DNA from 4 places in the Streptomyces sp. TS71-3 genome. Region 2 is predicted to be linked to each of the others. Evidence: riboswitches for the same ligand, from Rfam matches in the RefSeq annotation. Region 2 holds a riboswitch; each other region holds the start of a gene.
What was found. Region 2 has a riboswitch for cobalamin ahead of Sm713_RS27600 (CbtB domain-containing protein). Riboswitches for the same ligand answer to the same signal wherever they lie in the genome.
Positions count from the first base shown of each region.

Region 1: linked by a shared signal. The riboswitch ahead of cobN (cobaltochelatase subunit CobN) and the one ahead of Sm713_RS27600 (CbtB domain-containing protein) in region 2 are both predicted to bind cobalamin.
Region 3: linked by a shared signal. The riboswitch ahead of Sm713_RS33190 (ABC transporter substrate-binding protein) and the one ahead of Sm713_RS27600 (CbtB domain-containing protein) in region 2 are both predicted to bind cobalamin.
Region 4: linked by a shared signal. The riboswitch ahead of Sm713_RS33060 (ABC transporter substrate-binding protein) and the one ahead of Sm713_RS27600 (CbtB domain-containing protein) in region 2 are both predicted to bind cobalamin.

Region 1 is NZ_BNEL01000003.1:1,083,745-1,090,769, forward strand. Features, by position in the region: gene Sm713_RS29015 (hypothetical protein) at 1-24, opposite strand, end outside; gene Sm713_RS29020 (M1 family metallopeptidase) at 28-1,512, opposite strand; cobalamin riboswitch at 1,750-1,897, shown strand; gene cobN (cobaltochelatase subunit CobN) at 1,928-5,680, shown strand; gene Sm713_RS29030 (hypothetical protein) at 5,843-6,265, shown strand; gene Sm713_RS29035 (DUF4037 domain-containing protein) at 6,381-7,025, opposite strand, start outside.
Region 2 is NZ_BNEL01000003.1:748,832-755,856, reverse strand. Features, by position in the region: gene Sm713_RS27610 (HhH-GPD-type base excision DNA repair protein) at 378-944, opposite strand; gene Sm713_RS27605 (class I SAM-dependent methyltransferase) at 1,117-1,923, opposite strand; cobalamin riboswitch at 2,288-2,422, shown strand; gene Sm713_RS27600 (CbtB domain-containing protein) at 2,459-2,692, shown strand; gene Sm713_RS27595 (CbtA family protein) at 2,764-3,504, shown strand; gene Sm713_RS27590 (antibiotic biosynthesis monooxygenase) at 4,115-4,822, shown strand; gene Sm713_RS27585 (SDR family NAD(P)-dependent oxidoreductase) at 5,037-5,705, shown strand; gene Sm713_RS27580 (molybdopterin-dependent oxidoreductase) at 5,866-6,381, shown strand; gene Sm713_RS41760 (DUF4360 domain-containing protein) at 6,287-6,526, opposite strand; gene Sm713_RS27575 (hypothetical protein) at 6,710-7,025, opposite strand, start outside.
Region 3 is NZ_BNEL01000003.1:2,131,684-2,138,708, reverse strand. Features, by position in the region: gene Sm713_RS33200 (ATP-binding cassette domain-containing protein) at 1-1,578, opposite strand, end outside; gene Sm713_RS33195 (ABC transporter permease) at 1,575-2,522, opposite strand; gene Sm713_RS33190 (ABC transporter substrate-binding protein) at 2,536-4,068, opposite strand; cobalamin riboswitch at 4,178-4,359, opposite strand; gene Sm713_RS33185 (PepSY domain-containing protein) at 4,625-6,079, shown strand; gene Sm713_RS33180 (DUF5134 domain-containing protein) at 6,076-6,762, shown strand; gene Sm713_RS33175 (copper chaperone PCu(A)C) at 6,926-7,025, opposite strand, start outside.
Region 4 is NZ_BNEL01000003.1:2,103,256-2,110,280, reverse strand. Features, by position in the region: gene Sm713_RS33075 (ferredoxin) at 1-592, opposite strand, end outside; gene Sm713_RS33070 (ABC transporter ATP-binding protein) at 649-1,464, opposite strand; gene Sm713_RS33065 (iron ABC transporter permease) at 1,461-2,540, opposite strand; gene Sm713_RS33060 (ABC transporter substrate-binding protein) at 2,537-3,502, opposite strand; cobalamin riboswitch at 3,600-3,825, opposite strand; gene Sm713_RS33055 (anchored repeat-type ABC transporter permease subunit) at 4,043-5,860, opposite strand; gene Sm713_RS33050 (anchored repeat-type ABC transporter ATP-binding subunit) at 5,862-6,626, opposite strand; gene Sm713_RS33045 (TIGR03773 family transporter-associated surface protein) at 6,623-7,025, opposite strand, start outside.

The DNA.
Region 1 (7,025 bases), 330 kb from region 2:
ACGACCGAACTCCTCTGCGGACACGACCTAGGGGGTCCGGAACTCAGCGAGGCTTCCCGGGTACAGGTACGTGTCGGGCGGCACCGTCGTGCCATGCGCCCACGCCGCGAAGAACCCGCCGAGGTCCGTGCCGGACACCTCGGACGCGAGCCGTTCGAAATCGGGCCAGGACGCGTTGCCGTAGCGGTACCGGGAGGTCCAGCCCTTGAGGGTCGCGAAGAAATCCGCATCGCCCACGGTGCGCCGCAGCGCGTGCATCATCAGCGAGCCCTTGTCGTAGAGGGCAGGATCCAACTCGTGGCCCGCACCGGCGTCGTAGAGCGGGACGTTCCAGAAGGACGGATCGTCGAGGTTGTCCTTGAGGACGGCCTCGTAGAAGTCGGCGTCGAGATCCATCCCCTCGTGCTCGTTCCAGAGCTGGTTCGCGTACTGCGCCACGCACTCGGCGATGCACCCGTCGCGCCAGTCACTGAACGAGACGCTGTCGCCGAACCACTGGTGGGTGATCTCGTGGGCCATCGAGGCGTCGAACATGCCGCCGCTGTAGGTGGGCCGGCCCTGCGTCTCCAGGTCTATCGGCGCGTTCGGATCGCTGAGGCCGCTGACCACGATGCCGCCGGCGGAGTCGAAGGGGTAGGGCCCGAACTCCGAGGAGAGGAAGGAGATCACCTCGGCCTGTAGCTTCGGCGTCCCGGGATCGACGAGCGCGCCCGGGCTGTAGGCGTCGACGACGGGTGTCCCGTCGGCCAGCGAGTACCTCTGGACCGTGAACCTGTCGATCGCGACCGTCGCGAGGTACGTGGCCATGGGCCGGTCCTCGGACCACCGGTACGTGGTGAGCCCGCCGTCGACCGTGGTCGGCCCCGGCCTGCCGTTGCCGATCGCCGTCCAGCCCGTGGGGACGGTGGCGGTCAGGGCGAAGGTCGCCTTGTCGGAGGGGTGGTCGTTGCCCGGGAACCACGAACTCGCCCCGTGCGGCTCGCCCAGCGCGTCGGCGCCGCCGTCCTGAAGGGTATGCCAGCCCTCGGCGTCGGGCTTGCCGGAGTAGCGGACGCGGACGGTGAACTCCTGGCCGCGGCGCAGCCGCCCGGAGGGCGTGACGACCAGCTCGTGGTCGCCCGCGCGCTCCACCGCCCGCGCCGGGTGCCCGTCGACGAGGACCTCGGCGACCTTCAAGCCCTTGAGGTCGAGGTCGAAACGGTCCAGGTCGTCGGTGGCCAGCGCCGAGACGGTCGTGTCGCCGTCCAGGTGGCCGGGGTGTGCGGGGTCGTAGCCGAGACGGACGTCGTAGTGCGTCACGTCGTAACCGGAGTTGCCGTCGTCGGGGAAGTACGGATCACCGGCGCCAGGGCCCCCGATGACCGCCGCGGCGGGCACGCCCCCCAGCAGGAGGGCGCCGACCGCGGCCAGCGGAACGGCGGCGATGCCGAGGCCGCGGGCACGGCGGGCACCGCGGGCGCGGCGGGCGCGGTCGGTCCGGCAGGCGGGGTCGGCCCGGCGGATCCCAGGCACGGTCGTCCTCCCCGGCGGTGGCGTTCGACCAGACTTCATACGGGGCCCTTCTCGTGGTCAGAGCGGTCGCGCACGACAATGGCGCCTCCATGTCAGCGAGCTGTCAGCATGCTGTTCGGCCCCGGTAAGGGCGGGACGAAGAGGCCGCGCGACGGACCCGGCCGCAGGGTCGCGAGTACGGCGGTGAGGGTGCGGGCCGGGAAGAGCCCACCGCAGGTGCCCCGGCGCCCCGTACCATTCGGGTGACCGAGACGGCGCGGGCCCTTGATGAGGGTCCGAGGGAGGAAGCCGGTGTGAATCCGGCGCGGTCCCGCCACTGTGAGCGCGGTCCGGGGTGACCCCGGGCCGGGTGAGTCAGGAACTCCCGCCGTCCTCACGACCACCCGGGGCGTGGACACCCCGAGGAAGGCCCCGCATGATCCTGCTGCTGTCGACCTCCGACACGGACCTGCTCAGCGCCCGCGCCGCCGCCGGCCCCGTCCCGTACCGGTACGCGAACCCGACCCGGCTGCCCCTCGGTGACCTGCCCGCCCTCCTGGACGGCGCCGACCTCGTGGTCGTCCGCCTCCTCGGCGGCATCCGCGCCTGGCAGGACGGGCTCGACCTGCTCCTCGGCGCGGGCGGCGCGGACTCCGGCGCGGAGGGGGACGCCGTCCGCCGGCTCCCCGTCGTCGTCCTCACCGGCGAGCAGGCCCCGGACGCCCAGCTCATGGCCGCCTCCACGGTTCCCATCGGCATCGCGGCCGAGGCGCACGCCTACCTCGCGCACGGCGGCCCGGGCAACCTGGAGCAGCTGGCCCGGTTCCTCTCCGACACCGTCCTGCTCACCGGCCACGGCTTCGAACCGCCCGCGCCCGCCCCCACCTGGGGCCCGCTGGAGCGCACGCCCCGCACCCCCGGCACCCCGGCGACCGGAACCGCCCCGTCGACCGGAACCGGAGCGGCCCCCGCCCCCACCGTCGCCGTCCTCTACTACCGCGCCCACCACATGAGCGGCAACACCGCCTTCGTCGAGGCGCTGTGCACCGCGATCGAGGACGCCGGCGCCCGCCCCCTCCCCCGTTACGTCGCCTCCCTGCGCTCCCCGGAACCGGAGCTCATCGACGAGCTGCGAGCCGCCGACGCCATCGTCACGACCGTGCTCGCCGCCGGCGGCAGCAGGCCCGCCGAGGCGCAGGCGGGAGGGGACGATGACGCGTGGGACGCGGGCGCGCTGGCCGGTCTTGACGTGCCGGTCCTCCAGGCGCTCTGCCTGACGAGCCCGCGGGAAGCGTGGGAGGAGAACGACGAAGGGGTCTCCCCGCTCGACGCGGCGAGCCAGATCGCGGTGCCCGAGTTCGACGGGCGGCTGATCACGGTGCCGTTCTCGTTCAAGGAGATCGACGAGGACGGGCTGCCGTCGTACGTCGCCGACCCGGAGCGCGCCGCGCGGGTCGCCGGGATCGCCGTGCGGCACGCGCGCCTCGCGCACATCCCGGCGGCGGACAAGCGCCTCGCGCTGGTCCTGTCGGCGTACCCGACGAAGCACTCCCGGATCGGCAACGCCGTCGGCCTCGACACCCCGGCCTCCGCGGTCGCGCTGCTGCGCAGGCTGGTGGAGGACGGGTACGATCTCGGCGAGCCGGACCCAGAGACGGGCGCCCCCGCCGTGCCGGGGCTCGCCTCCGGCGACGGAGACGAGCTGATCCGGGCACTGATCGACGCGGGCGGCCACGACCAGGACTGGCTGACGGAGGAGCAGCTGGCCCGCAACCCCGTCCGCATCCCGGCCGCCGACTACCGGCGCTGGTACGCCACGCTCCCCGAGGAGCTGCGCGGCGCGGTGGAGCGGCACTGGGGGCCGCCGCCGGGGGAGATGTTCGTCGACCGCAGCCGGGCCGGGGCGGACGGCGCGGACGGCGCCGGGGACATCGTGCTGGCCGCACTGCGGCACGGCAACGTCCTCATCCTGATCCAGCCGCCCCGCGGCTTCGGCGAGAACCCCATCGCGATCTACCACGACCCCGACCTGCCGCCCTCGCACCACTACCTGGCCGCCTACCGGTGGCTCGGAGCGCGCGCCGCGGACGGCGGCTTCGGCGCCGACGCCGTGATCCACCTGGGCAAGCACGGCAACCTGGAGTGGCTGCCCGGCAAGAACGCGGGCCTGTCCGCGGCGTGCGCGCCGGACGCCGCGCTCGGCGACCTGCCGCTCGTCTACCCGTTCCTGGTGAACGACCCGGGCGAGGGCACCCAGGCCAAGCGCCGCGCGCACGCCACCCTCGTCGACCACCTCGTGCCGCCGATGGCCCGCGCGGACTCCTACGGCGACATCGCCCGCCTGGAACAGCTCCTCGACGAGCACGCGCAGATCGCCGCGATGGACCCGGCGAAGCTGCCCGCGATCCGCGCCCAGATATGGACCCTGATCCAGGCCGCCCGCCTCGACCACGACCTGGGCCTCGTGGACCGCCCGGACGACGAGGGCTTCGACGACCTGATCCTGCACGTGGACGGCTGGCTCTGCGAGATCAAGGACGCGCAGATCCGCGACGGCCTGCACGTGCTGGGCGCGCCGCCGGCCGGCGCCGACCGGGTCAACCTGGTGCTCGCGATCCTGCGGGCCCGGCAGATCTGGGGCGGCAGCGAGGCACTTGTCGGCCTGCGGGAGGCGCTCGGCCTCGACGAGTCCGCGGCGACCCGCGGCGCGGCCGACGCCGCCGAGGAGCGTGCCCGCGCGCTCGTCCAGGCGATGGAGGACGCGGGCTGGGACGAGGCGGCCGTCCCCGGGGTGTCCGCGGGCCAACCGGCGGCCGTCGCGGGCATCCTGCTCTTCGCGGCCCGCGAGGTGGTGCCCCGGCTCGCCGCCACCACCGACGAACTGGACCGCACCCTGCACGCCCTGAACGGCGGCTTCGTGCCCGCGGGCCCCTCAGGCTCGCCGCTGCGCGGCCTGGTGAACGTGCTCCCGACGGGCCGCAACTTCTACTCCGTCGACCCGAAGGCGGTCCCGTCCCGCCTCGCGTGGGAGACCGGCCAGGCCCTCGCGGACTCCCTCCTGGAGCGCTACCGCGCCGACCACGGCGGCGCCTGGCCGACGTCGGTGGGCCTGTCGCTCTGGGGCACCAGCGCGATGCGCACCGCGGGCGACGACGTCGCGGAGGCGCTGGCGCTGCTCGGGGTGCGCCCGGTGTGGGACGACGCGTCGCGGCGGGTCACCGGCCTGGAGCCGGTGCCGCTCGCCGACCTCGGCCGCCCCCGCATCGACGTCACCCTGCGCATCTCGGGCTTCTTCCGGGACGCGTTCCCGGGCACCGTCGCCGTCCTCGACGACGCGGTACGGCTGGCGGCCTCCCTCGACGAGCCGGACGAGCAGAACCACGTGCGCGCCCACACCCGCGCCGACCTGGCGGCAGGCGTCGACGAACGGCGCGCCACCACCCGCATCTTCGGCTCCCGCCCCGGCACGTACGGCGCGGGCCTGCTCCAGCTCATCGACTCCCGCGACTGGCGCACGGACGCGGACCTCGCCGAGGTCTACACCGTGTGGGGCGGCTACGCGTACGGCCGCGGGCTCGAAGGGCGCCCGGCGCGCACCGAGATGGAGTCGGCGTACCGGCGGATCGCGGTGGCCGCGAAGAACACCGACACCCGCGAGCACGACATCGCCGACTCCGACGACTACTTCCAGTACCACGGCGGCATGGTCGCCGCCGTCCGCGCGCTCACCGGCGACGCCCCCGAGGCGTACATCGGCGACTCCACCCGCCCCGAGACGGTGCGCACCCGCACCCTCACCGAGGAGACCTCGCGGGTATTCCGCGCCCGGGTGGTCAACCCGAAGTGGATCGAGGCGATGCGCCGGCACGGCTACAAGGGCGCCTTCGAGCTGGCCGCCACCGTCGACTACCTCTTCGGCTACGACGCGACGACGGGCGTGGTCGCCGACTGGATGTACGACAAGCTCACCGAGACGTACGTCCTGGACCCGGAGAACCGCGCGTTCCTCCAGGACGCCAACCCCTGGGCCCTGCACGGCATCGCGGAACGCCTCCTGGAGGCAGAGTCCCGCGGCATGTGGTCCAAGCCGGACCCGGCGGTCCTCGCGGCCCTCCGGGAGGCGTTCCTGGAGGCGGAGGCGTCACTGGAGGAGGGCACGGAGGACGCGGAGGGGGCCGGGGGCTCGTAGGACGGGTGAGCGCGGAGGGCTTGGGCGACTGCCCGAGCCGGGCTCCGAGCTGGGCTGCCTGAGCCGGACTGTCCGACCCGGCGGATACCTTCCCTCTCAGATGGTGCGACGGGCCGGCGCGGGCCGGCCCGTTGAGTCGCCGTGCGCACTGAGGGAGAGATCGTGTTGAAGAGCTTGCCGCAGACGGACGAAACCCTGCTGATCCGCACCGACTTCTCCGACGAGGCGGCCTGGCAGGCGCTGCGGACGGCGGTCGAGACGCCGAGCGAGGACGACTTCCTCGCGTACGTCCACGTCGTGGACGATCCCGACCACGGCGACCTGACCGCGGAGCAGCTCCTCGCGCTGGCGCCCGACAAGCGCCTGCTGATCGTCGCCGACAGGACCGCCCTCACGGCGCCGGGGATGCCGCTGCTCACCGTGCTGCGGTACTGGGACGAGGACGAAGGGGAGGGGGATCACGGCGAGCTGCGCGTCATAGCCGAGGAGCTGTGGTCGATCGAGAACAACATCTCCCTGGCCAACATGGACTGGAGCGAGTTCGTCGACGCCGCGGAGGAGGACGGCGTCTTCCGCGGGTTCTGACCCCGGGACCGACACCCGCACCCGGGACCGGCAACCCGCACCCGGGACCGGCAACCCGTCACCCGGGACCGACTCCCGCAGCCGGGACCGGCCCCCTCACTGCTGCCCGGCCCCCTCACTCGAAGAGGACGCGGAGAGCCGACCGGACGTCGTCCGAGCCGAGGGCGTCGGTGCCGTCCACGAACTGCTCGACGCCCCCGGTGGCGGGCAGCCGGCGCACGGCCGGGTCCACGATGCCGTCCGCCAGCGCCGCCCGGAACCGTCCCGCGTCCAGTACCTGGAACGGCCGGTCGTGGAAGGGGCGGACGGCGGGGTCGAGCGGTGCGGTGAGCCCGAGCGCGTTGTGCGCGCGGGCCACCGTCTCGTAGGCCCGGCACAGGTGCGCCTCCCGCGCCTGCCACTCGGCGGCGGCGAGCACGGCCGTCAGGTCGGCGGTGAGCCGGGGCGCGGCGGCGGTGCGGGCGAAGGCGCTGCCCAGCCACTTGCCGTAGGGCGGGTAGCGGCGGTCCATCAGCAGGCAGAGCCGCATCAGGTCGCGGACCAGCCGGGCCGCGACGACGGCCGAGCCGAGCTCGTCGCCGACCTCGCCGCACCGGCCGACGAACGCCTCCTCCTGCGCTATCCGCTGCCACTGGCAGGCCAGCAGGTACCGCCAGACGTCCTCGGGATACCAGGCGAGCGCGGCACGCGCAGGCTCCAGCTCGCCGAGCCCGTCGTGGAACACCGCCCCGCCCGTCACCTCGGCGAGCCGCTGGGCGGG
Region 2 (7,025 bases):
ACGCTCCGTGGGCGCAGCCGCGACGGCCGTATTCCCATCCGCCGGCCCAGCCCCTGGCCACCGCGCCGCCCCCCGGCCGGCCCCGTCCCGGCATGCCGGCGCGCTCACCGCGCACCCGTGACGGCCCGGCGCGAGCGGAACTTCCCGGCGTACGCGGACGGGCCCGGCGTACGTGGACGGGCCCGGCTGTACCCGGGAGGGCCCGGCGCACCGGAGTGGTCCGGCGCACGCGGAAGCGTGGCGCACCGCAGTGGCGCGGCGTGCCGGAGTGGCGTGGCGTGCCGGAGTGGCGCGGCGCACCGGAGTGGCGCGGCGCACCGGAGTGGCGCGGCGCACCGGAGTGGCGTGGCGCGCGCGGAACGGCCGGATGTGCGCCGTCACTTCCGCTTCAGCTCCCGCTTGTGCTCGCGCACCTTCGTCAGGGACTCCTCGCCGGTGATGTCGGCGGCGGACAGGTGCGCGCCCTCCTCGCCGTACGCGCCGGCCGCCTCCCTCCAGCCCTCGGGGCGGACGCCGAGCTGCTTGCCCAGCATGGCCAGGAGGATCTGGGACTTCTGCCGCCCGAAGCCGGGCAGGTCGACCAGCCGCCGCAGCACCTCCGCACCGCTCGCCGCGCCCTCCCAGACCCCCTCGGTCCGGCCGTCGTACCGCTCCACGAGGTACTGGCAGAGCCGCTGGACGCGGGTCGCCATGGACCCCGGGTAGCGGTGCACGGCGGGGGTGGCGGCGAGCAGCGCGGCGAAGTCGTCGGGGTCGTGCGCGGCGATGGCGAACGCGTCGAGGTCGTCCGTGCCGAGCCGCTGCGCGATGGTGTACGGCCCCGTGAACGCCCACTCCATCGGGATCTGCTGGTCGAGCAGCATCCCGACCAGCACGGCCAGCGGGCTGCGGCTCAGCAGGGCGTCCGCCTCGGGCCGCTGGGCGAGGTGAAGGGTGGCGTCCATGCGTCGATGATCACCCGCACCGCGGCCCCGTCTCCCGCACGCCGCGGTGCGCCACGCCCGGCGGGGACCCGAAGCGGGGGCGCCGGTGCGCCGTTCGGGTGCACGGGGCGGGTGATGCGCTGTTCGGGTGCGTCGTCGCCGGGGTGTGCTGTTCGGGGGTACGGCCGCCGCGTCACGCTGCCGGTTTGCGGGCCTCGATGAGGTAGCGGGCGGAGTGCGCGACGAAGGGGCCCTCGGTGCGGATCCGCGCGTCCAGCTCGCGCAGCCGGTCGCGGTGGCCCTCGACGGTGAAGCCCGGCACCATCCAGATCACCTTCCGCAGGAAGTAGACGACGGCGCCGATGTCGAAGAACTCGATCCGCAGCCGGGCGTTCCTCAGGCCGACCACCTCCAGCCCGGCCGCCTCGGCTCCGCCGCGGGCGACGTCCGGGTGCCGGCCCCGCCGCTGCTCGTCCGTGAGCGGCCCGAGGAAGTACTCGACGAGCTCGAAGACGCTTTCCGGGCCCACGTGCTGGGAGAGGTAGGTGCCGCCGGGGCGGAGCACCCGGGCGATCTCCGGCCAGTGGACGGCCACCGGGTGACGGCTGGTCACCAGGTCGAAGGCGCCGTCCGCGAAGGGCAGCGGCGGCTCGCCGTCGTCCGCGACGACCACCACGCCGCGCGGGCGCAGCAGGGCCGTCGCCTTGGCGAGGTTCGGCGGCCAGGACTCCGTCGCGGCCATCAGCGGCGGCAGCCGCGGCACTCCGGCGAGCACCTCGCCGCCGCCGGTCTCCAGGTCCAGTGCGGACGGCACGCGTGCCAGCCGCTCGCCGATCTGCCGCTGGTAGCCCCACTCGGGGCGCTCCTCGGTCGCCCGGCCGTCCAGCCAGGAGAAGTCCCACCCGTCGACGGAGACGGCACCGGCCTCGGCGACCAGGTCGTCGAAGGAGCGGGTGGCGGCAGGGCGGGCGGGGCCGGTCGGCACGGGACGGTCGGTCATGCGGGTGAGCGTGGCAGGGGTGGTCGGGGGGCACCACCGGTTTTCCGGCGGGCGGGCGCTCGGGCGGGTACGGGGCGCCGCTTCGAGGGAACGGCGGTGGCCCGCAGTGCCGCCGCCGCGGCCCTCGCCGACTCCCGGCCCGCGGGCGTCAGCGGGTGCCCGGCCTCGAAGCGGGCGCCGGCCAGGGCCGTGCCGGCGGCGGATGAGACAAGGGTCACGCGGACCGTCATACGGGGCTCCGTGCTCTTCTCGCGCCGGTACCCGGCCGCCGGGCGGGGCCCAAGTCGCCCCTGGCACGGGCGGGTTGGGTGGCCGGACCCGGCGGCGGTGGGCCGTTCGAGCCGCACAAGGGGGTGTTGGCCTGCGGGCGGCCGGGCGGTACGGTTCCGATGATATTCACGCGACACGGCGGAACCCGGTGGGAGACCGGGGCGGTCGCGCCACTGTATGTCCGGCATCCACCGGACGAGCCAGACCCGCCGTGCCGACCGAGCTCCACCTATCGGGACGCGAGTTCCCCGCAGGAGGTCCCATCATGGCGCAGTCCATCGCATCGCCGGCCACGGAATCGGCCACCACCCAGCCTCTTCCCGTTCCCAAGCTCTCCGTGCGGGCCGTGCTCCCCTGGGCGGTCTTCTTCGGCGTGCTGATGCTCGTCCTGCTGTACTTCGTCGGCGCCGAGCAGGGCGCCACCTCCGTGTTCTCGGGCACCGACGTGCACGAGTGGGTGCACGACGGCCGTCACCTGCTCGGCTTCCCCTGCCACTGACGGGCCGGGGCACCGTGTCCGACGAGCGGGCGGCCGAGCGGTCAGTCGACTCCTCCGCTGTCCGGAATCTTCTGGTGCGTGGCATGCTCGCGGGTCTCGCCGCGGGCGTGCTCGCCTTGGTCGTCGCATACCTGCTGGGCGAGCCGCGGGTCGACTCCGCCATCGCCTTCGAGGATGCGCACTCCCACGAGCACGAGATGGCGGTCGTCAGCCGGTCGCTCCAGTCGACGGCGGGCCTGGCGACGGGCGTGCTGGTGTACGGGGTCGCCTTCGGCGGCATCGTCGCGCTGGCGTTCTGCTTCGCGCTGGGCCGCGCCGGCCGCTTCGGGCCGCGGGCCACGGCGATGCTGGTGTCGCTGGCCGGTCTGGTCGCCGTCTACTTCGTGCCGTTCCTGAAGTACCCCGCCAACCCGCCCTCCGTGGGCGACCCCGGCACCATCGGCAAGCGGACCGCGCTGTACTTCCTGATGATGCTGCTCGCGGTGCTGCTCGCCGTGGCCGCGGTGATCGCCGGGCGGCGGCTCGCGCCCCGGCTCGGCACCTGGTACGCCACCGTGGCCGCCGGTGCGGGCTTCGTCGTCGCGGTCGGGCTGGCGTACGCGTTCCTGCCCGCCGTCAACGAGGTGCCGAAGGACTTCCCGGCGAGCCTGCTGTGGCAGTTCAGGCTCTCGGCCCTGGCGATCCAGCTCGTGCTGTGGACGGCGTTCGGGCTGATCTTCGGCGAGCTGTCGGAACGGGTGTTGCGGGGCGCGGGGCGCCGGGTGGGTGGCCGGGGCGGCCACGATTCGGCGGTCGGAGCGGAACCGTCCTGACGGGGCTGTTCCGGTTGCCTCCGGACCGCCGGTCGGTGGGGGCTGCTCGCGCCGTTCCCGCGCCGTTCCCCGCGCCCCTTTGGGGGCGCTGGAGCGCGCTCAAGAGGGGAGCCACGACGAGACCGTCAGGTCGTCACCGTCCCGAGGGGGCTGTTTCGGTCGTGTCCGGACCACCGGCCGGTGGTGGTTGCTCGCGCCGTTCCCCGCGCCCCTTTCGGGGCGCCTTTGCGGCCGTGGGCCGGCGGGATTAGGGGCGCGGGGATGGGGGCACCTCCCACGTCCTCAAGGCAGTGGGGGAGCGACCAGCCACGACGAAACCGTTGGATCGCCGCCGTCCCGAGGGGGCAGTCTCCGTCGTGCCCGGACCACCGGCGGGTGGTTGGTCGCTCGCGCAGCTCCCCGCGCCCCTTCGGGGCCCAGGTGGGCGCTGGTGCGCCCAAGAGGAGAGCCACGACGGGGCTGTCAGATCACCGGGGTCCGCAGATGCCGTCCCGGCCTTCTCCGGGCCCTGGGACCGGGTCGGCCGCGCCCAGGCGGGTACCCACTGGACAGGAGGCCTCCGAGGGGAGTGGGAACCGCGATGGAACACGGCCGTGGTGCGGTGCCGGACATGAGCCGTCCCGAGGCCGGGGTCACCCTGCTCAGCGAGTGGGCCGCACCGCCGGGCAGGCAGGAAGTCGTGGCCGACGCGGTGGCCGGTACCTGGGCGGGGCGCTGGCCCGGGGGACTGCTCTCCCGGTCGTGCCTGACCGGCGCGGACGGGCCGTGGGTCGCCCAGCTCTCGCAGTGGGCGAACGACGACGCGGCGCGCGCCTTCGCCGCCTCCTCGGAACCGCGGCTGGCCGAGCAGGTCACCGAAGCGGTGCCGGGCACCCAGTGGGTGGGCACGGTGCCGTATCTGCGCTGCCGCGGCAGGCAGTTCGGGCTGCGCCGGATCCCCGGCTGCATCGTGCTGGTCGGCCACGAGTTCGACGCGCCCGACCTGGTGCGGGCCCGGCAGTGGGTGGACGCGACGTTCGCGCTGCCGGCGTCGGGTCCGCCGCCCGGCCTGATCTCCACGCACTTCCACGTCAGCGCCGACGGTTCACGGGTGCTCAACTACGCCGAGTGGACCTCGCACGACGAGCACCGCGCCGCGTCGGTACCCGGAGCGGCGCGCGAGCAGGGCGGCGCGGCGGCGCGGGAGCAGGGCACCGCACCGGCGGGAGCCGACAGCTCCGGGCATCCCGACCCCGGGTCCTGGCCCGGCCCGGCGCGGACGACGATCCGCCGCTTCTCCCCGCACCGGCATACGACCGGCCGGTTCCGCCACCCGTGACCGCCGGGACCCCCGGCCGGGGCGTAGCCCTGCCCCCGGGCCTCAACCCCCGGCCGCAACCCTCCGGCCCGGACGTGGCCCTGTCTTCCCGGGCGCACCGGGGGCGTACTGCGAGACTGCACGGGGGCGCGCAGGCCGTGCGCCGCGCGCTATGCGCCGTGGCGCCGTGTGCCCCGTGCCCCGTGCCCGGCACCCGACGTACCCAGGAGCGGTCATGACCACCATCGCCATCATCGGAGCGGGACCGGGCCTCGGCGCCGCGGTCGCCCGGCAGTTCGGGGGGCAGGGCCTCGACGTCGCGCTCATCTCCCGCAACCAGGAGCGGGGCGACGCGCTCGCCGCCGCCCTCACCGCCGACGGGGTGACCGCGCGCGCCTTCGCCGCGGACGCGCGCGATCCGGCCGCCCTCTCCGCGGCCCTGGAGGACGCCACCGAGACGCTGGGTCCGATCGAGGTGATGCAGTACAGCCCGCTGCCGCAGAAGGACTTCATGCGGCCGCTGCTGGAGACCACCCCCGCCGACCTGGTGGGCCCGATCGAGTTCTCCGTCCTCGGCCCCGTCGCCGCCGTGCACCAGGTGCTGCCCGGCATGCGGACGCTGGGCCGCGGCACCGTCCTCTTCGTCAACGGCGGCACCGCCGTGCGGCCCCGGCCGCACCTCGCGGGCACCTCGATCGCGTTCGCCGCCGAGAGCGCGTTCGCCCAGATGCTCCACGAGGAGCTGGCCGGGGCGGGCATCCACGTCGCGCAGCTCGTCATCCCCGGCGCGATCACCCCCGGGCACCCGAGGAAGGACCCGGCCGTGCTCGCCCAGACACTGTGGAGCATGCACGCCGGCCGCCAGGGGTTCCGGCACTTCGCGGAGGAACTCGACGAGGGCTGACGGCGCCCGGCGGCCACTCTCCCTCTGCACGGCATCTGCAAGGTGAAGGGCGCTCTTCGGCCATCGAATGCAAGCGAAGCATGGCGTCCGGCTCGCTTTTGAGGTTCCCTGGTGTCCGGGAAGGGGCATGACACGGGTGACACCTTGAGGGGGCGGTCGGATGAACCGACTCGGCACGCGAAGCAGCCTGTTCTCGCTCTGCGGCGAACTGCACCGGCCCGCGCAGCTCTCCGTCGGGGACCTGCGCACGCGCTGGCGCCAGCACCGTGCGGCGGTGGTCTTCGACTGCGCCACGAACGGCCCGCAGCACCACACGTTCGAGGGCCCGCTGCTGCGGGAGGTCGCCCTCGACGCCGGTCCCGTCTTCGACGTCCGGCGCCGCAAGGACCGTTCCCGCTTCCTGCTCGCCGTCACCGGCGGCGACGGCCACCAGGCGCTGCTCTCCTGGGCGGAGATAGACGCCGACTTCTGCGACGCCCCGGTGCTGCTGGCCACCAGGATGGACGGCCACCCGCTGGACGCGGACGGCAGCCAGCTCGTCGTCCCGTCGGACCGCTGCGGGGCCCGGTACGTCAGCGCCATCACGCAGGTGTGGATCGGCACCTGGCCCCGTTCCGTCCCCGACCCGGGTGCGGACGGGGCCGGGCCGGAGCAGGACCGCGCGGCCGTCGTCTGAGGGACGCGCAGTCGCGGTAGTCCAGGCCGGCGACGGCGTGGGTGAAGTCCTTCGGGGCCTTCACGGCCAGGTTGAGCCGGCAGTTCTCTTGGGGCTCGGTCGGGTTCTTCTGGGGCTCGGTCGGGTTCGTCCTCGAACCGGCCATAGGTGTCGGGTTCCCTGGGCGTTGCCGTGCCTGAGCAGGGGGGGCGCGCGAGACGTCGCTCATCACCCGCCGGCCCTGGAGGGGGCGGGGGGCTTCGCCTGTCGGCGGCATGGGGGCGTCAGGGACCCGGGGGCGCCGGCCGGGGTGTCGGCCGCGGCGTCGGCAGAAAGCTTTCGCTCAGGTTCAGTGCTGCGAGTAGGAGGGGAACGTGGTGGTCGGGCTGAAGAAGGCCGTGTAGGCCTCGCTGTGGTGGCGGCGGTGGCGGCCCGAGCGGCGGCGGTGGTCCGCGGGGGGTGGGCTCTGGTACTCGGTCCGGGCGTAGTCGCCCCTCGTGTAGTCGCCTCTCGTGTAGTCGCCCCTCGGATAGTCCGATCTGGCGTACTCGCCTCTCGTGTACTCGCCTCTCGTGTAGTCGGACGGCGTGCCGGCCGACGCGGAGGACGCGCCCGGCGAGAGCAGCCCGTCGTCGGCGAGCACCTGTACCCGGAGCAGCAGGGTC
Region 3 (7,025 bases), 1.4 Mb from region 2:
GGTCGGCTCGTCCAGGACCAGCAGGCGGGGCCGGGAGACGAGGGTGGTGGCGAGGGCCATGCGCTGCTGCTGCCCGCCGGAGAGCTGGTGGGGGTAGCGGCGCAGCAGCGGAGTGTCTTGGGGCAGTCCGGCGGCGTGCAATGCCGCGTTCACATCGCGGTGGCGGTCGCCGCGTCCGCGTCGCCTGCGCCGGTCGTCGGAGGGGTCCGATGAGCTTGCCAGGGCCGCGAGTTCGTGGAGGGTGCCTCCTACCCGCCGTACCGGGTCGAGGACGGACGCCGGATCCTGCGGGAGGTGGGCGACCCTGCCGCGGCGGATCCGCCGGCGCCGGGCTTCCGGAAGGGAGAGCAGGTCAGCGCCCTCGATCCGGGCCTCGCCGCTCAGCTCGACGCCTTGCCGGGTCAGGGCGAGCGCCGCGAGGCCCAGGGTCGTCTTGCCGCTGCCGGAGGGCCCGATGAGGGCCAGGGTGCGGCCGGGAGCGAGGTCCAGGTCCACGCGGTCCAGGAGCACGTGGCCCGCGGTGGTGCGCGCGCTCAGCCCCCGGCAGCGGAGCAGGGCGGGAGCGGCGGAGCCGGCCGCGGCGCCGTGGTGGTCCCGTGGTGTGCCACGAGGCGGCCGTGCCGAGGAGCCGGTGGTGGCGGGTGATCCGGTGGCAGCAGCGGAGGCCTGCTCCCCGGCCACTTCGGCGGAACCTCCGCGGGCCTGCTCCCCGGCCGTCCCGACCGTCTCGCGGGGCGGCCCCGACGCGGGCCCGCGACTCCTGCCGAGCAGCCGGTCCACGCCGAGGTTCGCGCCCACGCACACTGCGGTGAGCAGCCCGGCCGGTACGAGGACGGCAACCGGCTGGAGGAAGAGCGCGTCGGTGTTCCGCTCGATGAGCACCGCCCAGTCGCTCGCGTCGGACGGCAGGCCGAGCCCGAGGAAGTTCGCGGAGGCCAGCAGGTAGAGGATCAGCGCGTACCTGCTGCCGGCGTCCGTGGCCAGGGGCCCGAGCGCGCAGCGTGCGACGTACCGGATCTCGATGTGGCGCCGGGGCACGCCCTGCTGGCGCATCGCCTCCACCGCCGTACGGCACCCCGGGGCGAGGGCCGCGGCGCGCACGAGCCGCGTCACGGCGGGGAGTTGGACCAGCGCCGCCGCGGCGACCAGGCTGCCCCGGTCGCTGCGTCCGGCGGCCGCGAGGCTCATCAGCAGGAGCAGGGAGGGAAGGGCGAGCAGCAGGTCGAGCCCGCGCATCACCGCCTCGTCGGCCCAGCGGCGGCGGGTGCCCGCGGCGTACAGGCCGAGGGGCAGACCCACCGCGTAGGCGGCCAGGAGGGCGGCCGTGGTCATGCCGATGACGGAGCGGCCGCCGGTGAGGACGAGCGCCAGCACGTCGCGTCCGAGGACGTCCGTGCCCAGCGGATGCCCGGTGCCGGGCGGGAGGAAGGGCGCGGCTCCCGGCGCCGTGGAGCCGGCGAACAGTGGCCCGGCGAGCGCGGCCAGCACGGGCGCTCCGAGCAGGAAACACACCAGCACGTCCACCGTGACGGCGCCGAGGCGCCCGGCGGGACGCGGGGCGGAGTAACGGCCGCTCATGCCCGTCCCTCCCGGCGGGGTGTCAGGCCCCGCACGGCGAGGTCGGCGCAGAGGTTCACCACGACGGCCGTGATCGCGAACACGAGCGCGTATCCCTGGACGGCCGGCATGTCGCGGTCCTGGACGGCGTCGACGAAGCCGGTGCCGAGCCCTCCGACGGCGAACAGCGACTCCACCACGACCGTTCCACCGAGGAGTCCGTCGACACACCGCGCGAACTGCTGCACGGCCGGCGCGAGGGTGCCCGGAAGCAGGTGCCGTAGGAGGATCGTCCGTTCGGGCACGCCCAGCAGTCTCAGGTGCGTGGCGACGGGGCCGTCGCGCTGCTCCGCGATGCCGATGCGGACCTGCCGCGCGAGGTCGCAGAGCTGGCGGCAGACCAGCACCGTCACCGGAAGGATCAACACCGCCGGCCGGGTCAGCACGTCCAGGCCCATGAGGCCGGCCGCGGTGGCGGGAAGCGCGCCCAGGTCGAGGGAGAGCCACGCGGTCAGAAGGAGGCCGAGGACGAATTCGGGCACGGCGTGCAGCGCGATCGCGGCGGCGCTCAGGCCCCGGTCGGCCGCCGACCCCTCGCGCAGGCCCGTGAGGACGCCGAGGCCGAGCGCGAGGGGGACGAGCAGCGCGAGGGCCGTGGCCGCGAGCACCGCCGTCGCCGCCAGCCGGCCGGCGATCTGCTCGGTCACCGGCATGCCCGTCACCAGCGAACGGCCCAGGTCGCCGTGGCAGAGCGCCGCCAGCCAGTGGACGAACCGCTCGGCCGCCGGACGGTCGAGCCCGAGTCCGGCGCGGGCCAGCGCCGCCTGCTGAGGGGTGCCCTGCTCCCCCAGCACCGCGTCCACGGTGTCGCCCGGCAGCAGGGACGTGAGAGCGAAGACCACGACGAGGACGACCGCGCACTGCACGGCGGCGAGACCCGTCCTCGTGACGGTGTAGCGGAGCACCGTCCCGCCGGCGTCAGGAGAGGCGGGCCCGGTCGAACCGGGCCCAGTCGCAGGAGTTGGGCGGCGCGGCCCGCAGCCCGCCGACCGAGTCGGCGTGGCCGACGATCCAGTCGCTGAAGGCCCAGACGAGCTGTCCGTCGTCCTCGCGCGCCAGCCGCTGGGCACGGGCGAGCAGTTCGAGGCGTACCGCGTCGTCCCGGGTGCCGGTGGCCTGGGCGATCAGCCGGTCGAAGGGCTTGGAGCGGTAGCCGGTGAGGTTGTCCGAGGCGCCGGTGACCAGCCTGGACCGCAGGTGGGTGATGACGGGGAGGGTGGCGGTACGGCTCTGGGCCGCCACGCCCTTCGTCTTGATCTCGCCGAAGTAGGTGCCGGCCGAGCGCGTGTGGGGCGTCACCTTCAGGCCGATGTCGCTGAGCTGGTCCGCGATCAGCGAGGAGGCGTTGCGCCAGGACGGGTCGGCGTCGCTGGTCTCCAGCGGAACCGCCAGCCCCTCGGCACCGGCCTCCTTCAGCAGGGCCCGGGCCCGGTCCACATCGCGTTGACGGGGTGGCAGGGAGTCCGGGTAGCCGTGCAGGCCCATGCCGAACAGGTCGTTGCCGGGCGTGCCCCGGCCGGAGAGCGCGACCTCCACGAGGGCCTTGCGGTCGAGGCCGAGGGTGAACGCCTCGACGAGCCGGTGGTCGTCGAACGGCGCGCGGTTCAGCCGCAGCAGGATCGCCTGCATGGTGCTCAGCCGCGTCTGGAGCAGGCTGACGCCCTTGCGCCGGGTCACCTGCGCCGCGGAGGCCCCGGACAGGTCGTGGGCGTAGTGGACCTGGCCGGAGAGCAGCGCGCCCAGCCGGGCGCGTTCGTCGTTGACGGGCACGAACTCCAGCTCGTCCATGTGCGGGCCGCCCGACCAGTGGTCGCGCCACGCGGTGAACAGCGCGTTGCCGCCGGGCCGGAACGAGCCGTAGCGGAAGGGGCCGGAGCCGATGGGACGGGTGAAGTCGGTGGTGCCCGCGGGCACGATCTCGGTTCCCGGGGCGCCGAGCGCGGTGGGGAACTCGAAGTCGGGGTCCTTCAGCACCAGGGTCAGGTCGCGGCCCTGGGCACGGCTCGCCTCGAAGTCGACGGCGGCGAAGAGCTGCTGGGAGACGGCGACGGTGGCGGGGTCGGCGATGCGGCAGTAGTTCCACAGCACGTCGGCGGCGGTGACGGGTCTGCCGTCGTGGAAGCGCGCCTCGCGCAGATGTATGTGCCAGCGGGTGCCCGAGCGGTCGCTCTCCCATGACTCGGCGAGCCGGCCCTGCACGGACATGTCGTCCTTGTAGGTGAGCACGCTGTCGTAGAGGGCCTTCGCCCGCGCCTGGTCGATGAACAGGGGCACGGTGTGCGGGTCCAGGGTCTCCTGCGAGCCCCCTGCGCTGAAGGCGGCCCGCAGCCGGGACCGGCCGGAGTCCGGGCCGCCGTCCTCGCCGCCCAGTCCACAGGCGGCGAGGGTCGTGGCGGCCGCTGCCGCTCCGGCGCCGTACAGGAGTCGCCGCCGGCCGAATGACGATGTCATCGCTTACTGAGCCTTCCCTGCTCTCGGCCGGGTCCGGGAGCAGGGAGTGGAGCGGTGCCGGCGCCATGGGCGCATCGCTATCCCCTTCCCGGGGAGTCCACGCCCCGGACGGTCCGAAGAGGCGACGGGCCAGTCTCCTGGCTGCCGGATCCACGCTCGCCCCGCCTTCCAGCCTCACGGCCGTGGCGTGTGGGGTTCGCTCCCCGGTCACAGTGGCGGGACCGCGCCGGACTTCCACCGGCTTCCTGGCTCCCGTCGCCCATGTGTACGGCTCGCATTGTGCCAGAGGCTCCGACGTGCGGTGAGGGCCCGGCGAGGAACGGGGAGCCCGCCGCGCTCCCCTGCCGCCGGTGCGCATGAGAGGCACCCGCCGGTGCCGCCCCCCGGCCCACCTCTGAGGTCGGCCGGGAAGGGCGTGCGGTTCCCGGGACTCCGATCCCGACCGCGTGGGCCTGTTCACACACCGCGGCCGGGAACCTCGCCGGCCAGGCCACCGACTGCTGAACGAGACCGGCGATCCGCGGTCGTCGCCAACGCCACAGGGAGGGCCCGCCCCATGACCACCCAGCACACCGCTCCGGCCACCACCGGAACGTCAGGGGCGTCCTCGGGCACGGCTCCGCCAGGGGCCGTTCAGGAGGGGGACCGGCCGGCACGGAACGGCGACGGGCCCGACAGCGCCCGGCCCGGCTTCTGGAACGACCTCCGCCCGGTGATGCTCCGGCTGCACTTCTACGCCGGCGTCGTCATCGGCCCGTTCCTGCTCGTGGCGGCCGTCACGGGACTGCTCTACACGGTGACGCCCCAGCTGGAGTCCGTCCTCTACCACCACGAGCTGACCGTCACGCCGCATGGCTCCGCGGACCCCCTGGCCGACCAGGTCACGGCTGCACGCAAGGCCGTGCCGGACGGCAAGCTGGTGTCGGTCAGCCCGCCCCCGGGCCCCACCGACAGCACCCGCGTCGTCTTCGACGCGCCCGGCCTGCCGGACGGCTACAACGTGACGGCCTTCGTCGATCCGTACGACCACCACGTGCTCGGGACGCTGCGCACCTACGGGCAGTGGCTGCCGGCCCGCGCCTGGCTCGACAGCCTTCACCGCACCCTGCACCTCGGGAACTTCGGGCGGAACTACAGCGAGCTCGCCGCGAGCTGGCTGTGGGTCGAAGTGCTCGGCGGGCTCGCTCTCTGGCTCGGCGCACCCGGCCCGCGGCGGGGCCTGCACCGCGGGCTGCTGCCGCGCGCCGGACGGCCGGGCCGCCGCCGCACCCTCTCCTGGCACGGCACCGTGGGCCTGTGGGTGTCCGCGGGGTTGCTCGGCCTCTCGGCCACGGGTCTGACGTGGTCGGCGCACGCCGGCGCGAACATCGGCAGGATCCAGGACGCGCTGGGCGGCGGCACCCCCGCGGTGGCCGCCGGGCCGGCCGGCCCCGGCACGGGAGGCGGCTCGGCCCGTGACGTGGGAATCGACGCGGTGGCCCGGTCCGCCCACGAGGCCGGGCTGAGCGGTCTGCTCGTCATCACACCGCCCACCGAGCGTGGCGCGGCGTACGTCGTCGAGGAGAACACCAGGTCCTGGCCCGAGAAGCAGGACTCCGTCGCCGTCGATCCGGGCACGGGCAGGGTCATCGCGACGCTCAGGTTCGCCGACTACCCGCTTCTTGCGAAGCTCACCCGGTGGGGCATCGACGCTCATATGGGGCTCCTGTTCGGGCCCGTCAACCAGATCGCGCTGGCGCTGCTGGCGGTCGCGCTCATCTCCATGGTGCTGTTGGGCTACCGCATGTGGTGGCTGCGCAGACCCACGCGGACCGGTGGTCGGGCTTTCGGGCGCCCTCCGGTCCGCGGCGCGTGGCGTCGGCTGCGCGGGAGGGTGCTGGCCCCCGCGGTGGTCGGGGCCGCCGTCCTCGGTTACTGGCTGCCTCTGTTCGGCCTGCCGCTGCTGGTGTTCCTCGCCGTGGACGTCGCGGCGGGTGCCGTGTGCCACCGCCGCGTGGCGGTCGCGCGGTGATCGCCGCGACGGGCCTGCGCTGGATCCTGACCGTCCTGTTCACCGTGCTGGCTCTGTACGCGCTGTGGCGTGCGCTGCGCTCAGACCACGCACCCCGCGCCACCCGCGCGCACGGGCCGGACGCGGTCGGGAGGGTCGGCCATCTGCTGCACGCGGTGATGGCCCTGGCCATGGGGGCGATGGTGTGGCCGTGGGGCATGTCCCTCGCCGGCGCCCCGCAGACCGTGCTGTTCGCGCTGGCCGCCGCGTGGTTCGCGGGCGCCGCCCTGGCGGCGCCGGGGTCCCGGGGCCGGTGGCGCGCCCTGCGCGGCTCGCTCCCGCACGTGGTCATGATGGCGGCGATGGCCTGGATGGCCGGCGCCATGGGCACGCTCATGCCGGCCGCCGGGACGGGCGGAGCACGCGACAGCACGAGCATGCCGGGTATGGACATGTCCGGTTCCTCCAGGGCGGGGGCCATGACGCTCAACGGCACCGGTGCGCGGCTCGCGGCCTGGGTGCTCGCCGCCGTCCTGCTGGTGCTGGCCCTGTGGTGGCTGGCGCGGGCCTTCGACACGGCCCGGCGACAGGTTCCCGACGCGCCCGGCGCCCCCGTGCCGGCCGGTGTGCACGACGCGGCGGACGCGGCCTGCCACGGCGCCATGGCACTGGGGATGGCCGTGATGTTCGTCCTGCTGGCCTGATTCCTCGTTCTCCTGTTACTCCTGTTTCTCCTGCTGGTCCGAGGCGTGTGCCGCGGGGTGGAACGCCCCGCGGCACCCTGGCAGCGCCTGCGTGCTGCCCCCGGCTGACCGGCCGGGAGCGCCGTTCGCCCCGGGTGCCCGGGGGCCCTGCCGGGCCACGCCCTCAACCGCCAGGTCGCACCACCACGGCCTCGGCCCGAACCTGTCCGCCCCGGCGCAGTCGCAGCACGAACGGGATGCGCTGGCCCAGAGCCGGACGGTGG
Region 4 (7,025 bases), 1.4 Mb from region 2:
GGTCCGCGACGGCCGAGGTGATCTTCCCGTACCAGACGTCGTCCGGCTGGACGTTGACCACGGGTGCCTGGTTGCAGGGGAACTGGCAGCCGGTCTGGAGCACCTGGACGTCGTCGTCGCCGAGGCCGCATTCGGCCAGCCTGTGCAGCAGGGCGCGCAGTGCCCCCTCCGCGCCCTTGGCCGTGCAGCGGGGCCCGCGGCACACGTTGACCTGGTGCCGGTGCCGAGTGACCTCTTCCCAGGCCGCCGACGTCAGTCCGGGTTCCCGGCCGGTGATCGGCCTCGTCTCCGGCGCCACCGCGGCGATCGCGTCCAACGAGTCGGCGAGGCGCGTCGCGACGAGCAGGTCGGGGCGGTGGCCCGCGCGCTCGCGCCACCAGTACGCCGCGATCCGCCGCAGCCAGGACTGGGCGGGTCCTGAACTCGCGAGGCGGACGCCGACGAGGGTGATGGTCCCGGTTCCGGCGTCGGCCAGTCCCGTCAGCTCCGCCGACAGGGAGGGGTCGCCCTGTTGCAGGAAGGCGATCGTGGCCCCGTGCGACGCCGCGGCGCGCAGGAGTTCGCCGCGGCGGTCGACTTCCGCGATCGACATGCCGACCAGGACCGTTGCGGAGGGGCGGGAAGACGGGCTTGGGGGCGGAGGGTTCATCATGCCGGCCTTTCGGGGAGGAGTCCGTTCCACCGGATGTGCGGCCGGTCGTGCAGGGGATGGCGTTCCACGGTCGCGTCCACGCCGTAGACGCGGGCGATGGTGGCAGAGGTGAGCACGTCGGAGCCGGGTCCGTGGGCGATGAGCCTGCCGTCGAGCAGGATGGCGATCTCGTCGCAGTAGGCGGCGGCGAGTTCGAGGTCGTGCAGGGCGGCGACCGTGGTGATGCCCAGCCCGCGCACGGTGGCGAGGAAGCCGAGTTGGTGGCGGAGGTCGAGGTGGTTGGTCGGCTCGTCGAGCAGGAGCACCCCGGGCTCCTGCACCAGCGCCCGCGCGAGCTGGACCCGTTGCCGTTCGCCGCCGGACATCGCCGGCCAGGGCCGGTCGAGGAGGTGGCCGACGTCTGCCGCGGCGACGGCATCGGCGAAGACGGACCGCTCGTGGGCGGCAGCCGCGGAGTTCGGGGGCGCGGGCCAGCGGCTTCGGTGCGGTGTGCGGCCGAGGTCGATGACCTGCCGTGCCGACAACGCGAGCCGGGTGTCGGCCTGTTGCTCCATGAAGGCCACCTGTCGCGCCCGCCTGCGTGGTGTGAGCGCGTGAACGTCCCGGCCGTCGAGGAGGGCCCGCCCGGTGTGGGGCCGGGTGAGTCCGGCGAGCACGCGCAGCAGGGTGGTCTTCCCCGCTCCGTTGGGCCCGAGCAGGCCCGTGGTCCTGCCCGGGGTGAACACGAGCGTGACCGCATCGAGCAGCGTGGCCTCGCCGATGCGCACGCCGAGTTCCTCCGCGCGCAGTTCCATGGGGGACTTCGCCGTCACCGCGCTCTCCCGTCGGCACGCCCCCGATGCCACAGCAACCAGGCGAAGAACGGCGCTCCGAGTCCGGCGGTGATGACGCCGACGGGAATCTCCTGGTCCGGGAGGACCGAGCGCGCCACGACGTCGCTGGCCACCAGCAGGGATGCGCCCAGCAGCGCCGACACGGGCAGCAGGAGCGCGTGGCGCGGGCCGCAGACGAGGCGCACCATGTGGGGTACGACCAGGCCGAGGAAACCGATGACACCGGTGTCGGCCACCAGGCACGCGGTCACCAGTGCGGCGGTGACGACGAGGGTCCAGCGGGTGCGCTCGACGTGCACGCCGACGGAACGGGCGGCCGTCTCGCCGAAGGCGAAGGCGTCCAGATCGCGGGCGGACGAGGTCGTGATCACCGTGCCGGCCACGGCCACCGCGATCAGGAAGACGGCGGTGTGCCACCGCACCCCGGCCACCGAGCCCAGCGTCCACTCCATGACACCGCGCGCCGCGTCGCGGTCGCCGAGAACGAGCACGACGAACGACGTGTACGCCCCGCACATCTGCCCCACCGCGATTCCGGCGAGCACGGTGCGGGCAGCGGGCAGCGACCAGGTACGGGCTCCCGCCAGCGCCAGGACGACGACAACGGCGAGCAGAGCGCCGGCGAAGGCAGCCGCCGAGACGGCTCCGGCGGCCGCGGCTCCAGAGGCCCCGACGCCGAGGACGATCACGGTCACCGCCCCTGCGGCGGCTCCGTCGGAGATCCCGAGCAGATACGGATCGGCCAGGTCGTTGCCCGTCAGCGTCTGCAACACGGCACCGCAGACCGCGAGTCCGGCACCCGTGGCGGCCGCCCCCAGGACCCGCGGCAGTCGCAACTGCCAGACGATCTGGTCGTCCAGCAGCGTCACCCGCGGGTTGCCCAGACCGAGACGGCGAGCGACGACATCGATCACGGTGCCCGGTGGCTCGTGCTGCGAGCCCACGGCGAGGCCGAGGAGCATGGCGGCAAGCAGCACCCCGACGCCGAGGGCCAGGACCGCCGCCGTCCGGCCGGGGCCGGCCGCCCGTGCCGCGGGGCGCGGCACGCCGGTCATGAACCGAGGTGCAGCTTGGCCAGCCCGGCGGACACCCGGGAGGCACCGTCCGCGAGGAGAACCCCGGGAGTCGACTCCGAGAACGGCACCACCACGAACGCCCTGTGTCGGACCGCGGTGAGCCTGCTCAGGACCGGATCGTGCTCCAGGTAGTGGATCTTGGATTGGGCCGTGTCCCAACTGGCATCCGCGAGCACGATGGCATCCGGATCGGCAGCGGCGACCTTCTCCCAGCTCACGCTCTGCCAGCCGCCCGGCAGATGCCCGAAGACGTTGCGGGCTCCCACGGCGCCGAGGATGAGTTGCGGCCCGCCGTGTCCGGCACCGACGAACGGGGTCTTGGTGTCCGAGTCGTACCACAGCACGTCCAGGCCCTTGCCCGCGCCCGTCCTGGCGAGCTCGGCCAGCTCCTGCTTCTGCTGCTTCTGAATGGCGGTGGCCCGCGGCGTCACGCCGAAGACCTCGGCCACGTCGCCCAGCTCGCCCCACACCGACTGCCAGGACACCGGCGGCACCTGCTTGTCGTCGCCGCATCCGAACGGGGAGAGGTACGAGGGGATGCCCTCGCCGTGGAGTTCGTCACGCGTGCCGGCGACCTTGTCCGTGAACGCGCTGGAGTAGGAGGCGTACAGGAAGTCGGGACGGGCCGCGAGGAGCTTCTCCTTCGTCGGGTATTCCTTGGAGAGCACCGGGACGGAGTCGTAGGCCGCCTTCCACTTCGCCGGGATGGAGTCGTCGAGATACGCCGTTCCCGCCATGCGGGACTGCAGGCCGAGCGACAACGCCACCTCCGTGGCTCCCTCGTTGAGCGTGACCAGCCGCTTGGGAGGCGCCTGGACCGTTGCCGCGGTCCCGCAACTGCTCACGCTCACCGGCGCCTGCTTCGCGCTGTCCGCCGCACCGCCGGACGCGGGAGCGCCGGTGCAGGCCCCGAGAGCGCAGACGGACAGCAAGGTCGCCACCACGCGACCGGCACGCGCGGAACCTCTGGTGGATATGGAGCGAATGGATCGACACGAACGCAGCGGGCCTCTCGGCACGTCTCCTCCAAAACCCTCGTGGAACACGTAGCGCCGTGGCCGGTCTCCTGGCTTCCGCATCGACGCGTCTCAGCCGGCCTTCCCGAGCAACGCCCTTCCGGATGCTCAGTGGCCCCGACCGCTTGCGAAGCCGGTCGGCGAGGGCCGCGACACTCCACGGCAACAGTGGCGAGGGCCGCACCGGACTCGGACCGGTTTCCCGTGCACCACGGCCCCGGCAACGTACCAAGTTCTCGAACTCCTGGCTGCGACGCACTTCACTGGGGGTGCCCTGCGGGGATCGGCAGGTACGTGGAACGCCGTCCGAACGTGTCCGCCAGACGGCCGAAGGCGACCACGCAACAGGTGTCGGCCGGCAGGCCCACCGGATGTGGCCGCGCCGGGTGCGGCGCGCCCAGCGCTTCGCGTTGACAGGGCACAGGCAAGGTCAGCGGGTCAGGTGGACCGTGAGAGCAGGTCGGCCTACCGGACGGAGGCGTACCGATTGGCGGCCTCGGCGACTTTCCGGTTGTAATCCGCCCCCGAGTCGTAGGCGTTGATCGCGGCGATCCAGTTGCCGGCGACCGCCAGGTCCCCGCCGGTCCGGCACAGGTAGACGCCGGCGGCGAGGGCGGCGTCGTCGATGTTGTTCACGTCCCTCCTGCCATCGCCGTTGCCGTCCTTGGCCTGCGTGGTCCAGGTCGCCGGAATGAACTGCATCGGGCCGACCGCGTGGTCCCATGTCCTGTCCCCGTCGAGAGTGCCGTCGTCGGTGTCCGGCACCCTGGCGACGTGATGGCCGTTGAGAGGGACGCCGATGATGGTCGGGGTGGCCTCGCCGGCGTGGCCGATGCCGGCGCCGTTCATGGTGCCGTGCCGGGATTCGACCTCGCCGATGCCGGCCAGGGTGTTCCACCCCAGGTGGCATGAGGAGTCCGTCGCGGCGACCGCGAGGGACGCCCCGGCGTAGGCGGTCAGGGCTCGTTCGGGGATGCCGGCGGCCTCAGCGGTCCGGGTGACCCAGGCCGGATCAGGCAGTTCGGCGATCGGGGTGCCCGAAGAAGAAGGGAGCGTACCGGCCGGCGAGGGGGCCGGGGACGGCGTGCGAGGCGGCGCCGTGCGGGGCGATCCGCCAGAGGTCGCCTGGGCGCTGGGATCGAGCACGGCGGCGACGAGCGCGCCCGTTCCGAGGACCGCGAGAGCGGCGCCCACGGCGGGCAGCATCCACCGGCGGCGGGGGGCGGCGCCGGAGTCGGCGGCCGACCTGCGGGCTGCCGGCTCCATGTCGCTGCCGGACGGGCGCGGCGGGGGGCTCGGGGACGGGTCCTGGAGGCGTTTGGGGGGGCCGCCTTCCCCGGCCACGGGGGGTGCGGCAGTGCCGGCGGCTTCGGGTGGTTCTCCGGTCGCCGTCCGAGGGCGGGGGGCGGACGTGCGCAGGCCGGCGCGGGCGCGGCGGCGCCATGCCTTGGCGATCAGGCCCTGGCGGGGGGCGAGGAACCAGGCCAGGAGGAAGTCGGCTGTCAGGACCAGGACGATCGTGCCTCCGGTGGGCAGGTCCCAGCCCCAGGAGACGTAGAGGCCTACCAGGGCGCCCAGGGCGCCGGCGGCCGGGGAGAGGACCATCATGACGCCGAGCCTGTCGGTGAGCATCCGGGCGGTGGCCGCGGGCGTGACCAGCAGGGCCAGGACGAGGATGTTGCCGATGGTCTGGACGCTGATGACGACCGCGAGGGTGACCAGGACGTAGAGGACGAGGTCGAGCCGGAACACGGGAATCCCCATGGCGCGGGCGGATTCGCGGTCCAGGGAGATGGTGACCAGCTCTTTGTGCAGGGCGAACAGCACCGCCAGGATGACGAGGGAGGTGACGGCGTCGATGTACAGGTCGGATGTGGGGATACCGGTGATGGAGCCGAACAGGAACTGTTCGAGGCTGCCGGCGTATCCCGGGGCCTGGGAGATGATGACGACGCCGAGGGCGAAGGCGGCCACGAAGAAGACGCCGATGACGGAGCTCTCGTTGAGGCGCCGGTTCTGGGAGAAGACCGCCACCAGGACGGCGGTGGCCACCCCGGCGAGCGTGCCGCCGAGCACGAGGTTGCCCTCCACGGCGAAGGCGACGGCCAGGCCGGGGAAGACCGCGTGGGAGACGGCGTCCCCGATGAAGGCCATGCCCCGCAGGACCACGTAGGTGCCGACCACGCCGCACACGAGGGACGACATGAGGGCGACGGCCAGGGCTTTGGGGAGGAACGCGAGATCGGGGTTGAGCAGGTCGGTCAGGAATTCGATCGGACTCATGTCAGGCCGCCTTCAGGATGCGCAACAGGGCGGAGTTCTCGCTCACTTTGAACGTCGCCGTCCACGGAGAGAGGTCCGCCGTGAGCTCCGCGGGGGTGCCGACGGCGATCACGGTGCGGTCGAGCAGGGCGAGCCGGTCGCATCCGTCGAGCGCGGAGAGGATGTCATGGGTGGTCATCAACACGGCCCGCCCTTCATGGGCCAGGCCGGTGAAGAGTTCCGACAGCAGCTCCTGGGTGGTCATGTCCAGGCCGGTGAACGGTTCGTCCAGGAGCAGCAGCGCCGGGCGCAGGGCCAGTGCCCGGGCCACGAGCACCCGTTGACGCTGTCCCCCGGACAGTTGCCCGACGGGTCGGTCAGCCAGCGACCTCATCCGTACCCGGTCGAGGGCGTCGGCCACGGCCTCCCACTCGGCCGGCCCCGGACGGCGGAACAGCCCCAGGCGTCCGGTCAGACCGGTCATGACCGTGTTCGCCACCGACAGCGGGAACTCCCAGGCGAAGTCGTGGCGTTGCGGCACGTACCCGATCGGTGTGCGTCCGGGCCGCGTCCGGTGGCCGTCGATCCGCACCTGCCCGGCCACCGGGCGCAGCAGGCCGAGGACGGTGCGCAGCAGCGTGGTCTTGCCGGCGCCGTTGGGACCGATCAGGCCGACCAGCTCGCCCCGGTCGACGCTGAGCGCGGCATCGGCCAGCACGAGCTTGCCCGCGAGCTCCACGGATACGTTGTCCACCGCCAGAGCCGGGGTGGTGGATTCCTCCGTCACCGCCCGTCACCCCCGTCCGACGGGGCCCCGGCGTGGGCGCCGAGGACACGGCGCCTGGCCCGGTTGCCGCGCACGATCACGAGGGTGAACCCAACGATGAGAGCGACGGCGACCAGCACGATCGCGCCGATGAGGGCCAGCACCAGCGGGTCCTGTCCCCAGGAGGCGCCGGCCTGGGTCTCCTGTGCCGTCTTCGTCGGCGCCGTCGGCGGGGCGGAGGAGGCGGCAGAGGCCGGGGCGGAGGAGGAGTCAGTGGGGGTCCTGCCCTTCCACGCCGTGGCCAGCGCCGTGTCGGTGGACGTGGCGGTGCCGACGGCGAAACGGACCAGCTCGGTGTCGGAGACCTTGGTGCCGTCCGTCAGGGTCGCCGACGCCCGCATCCGCACCAGGTAGACACCT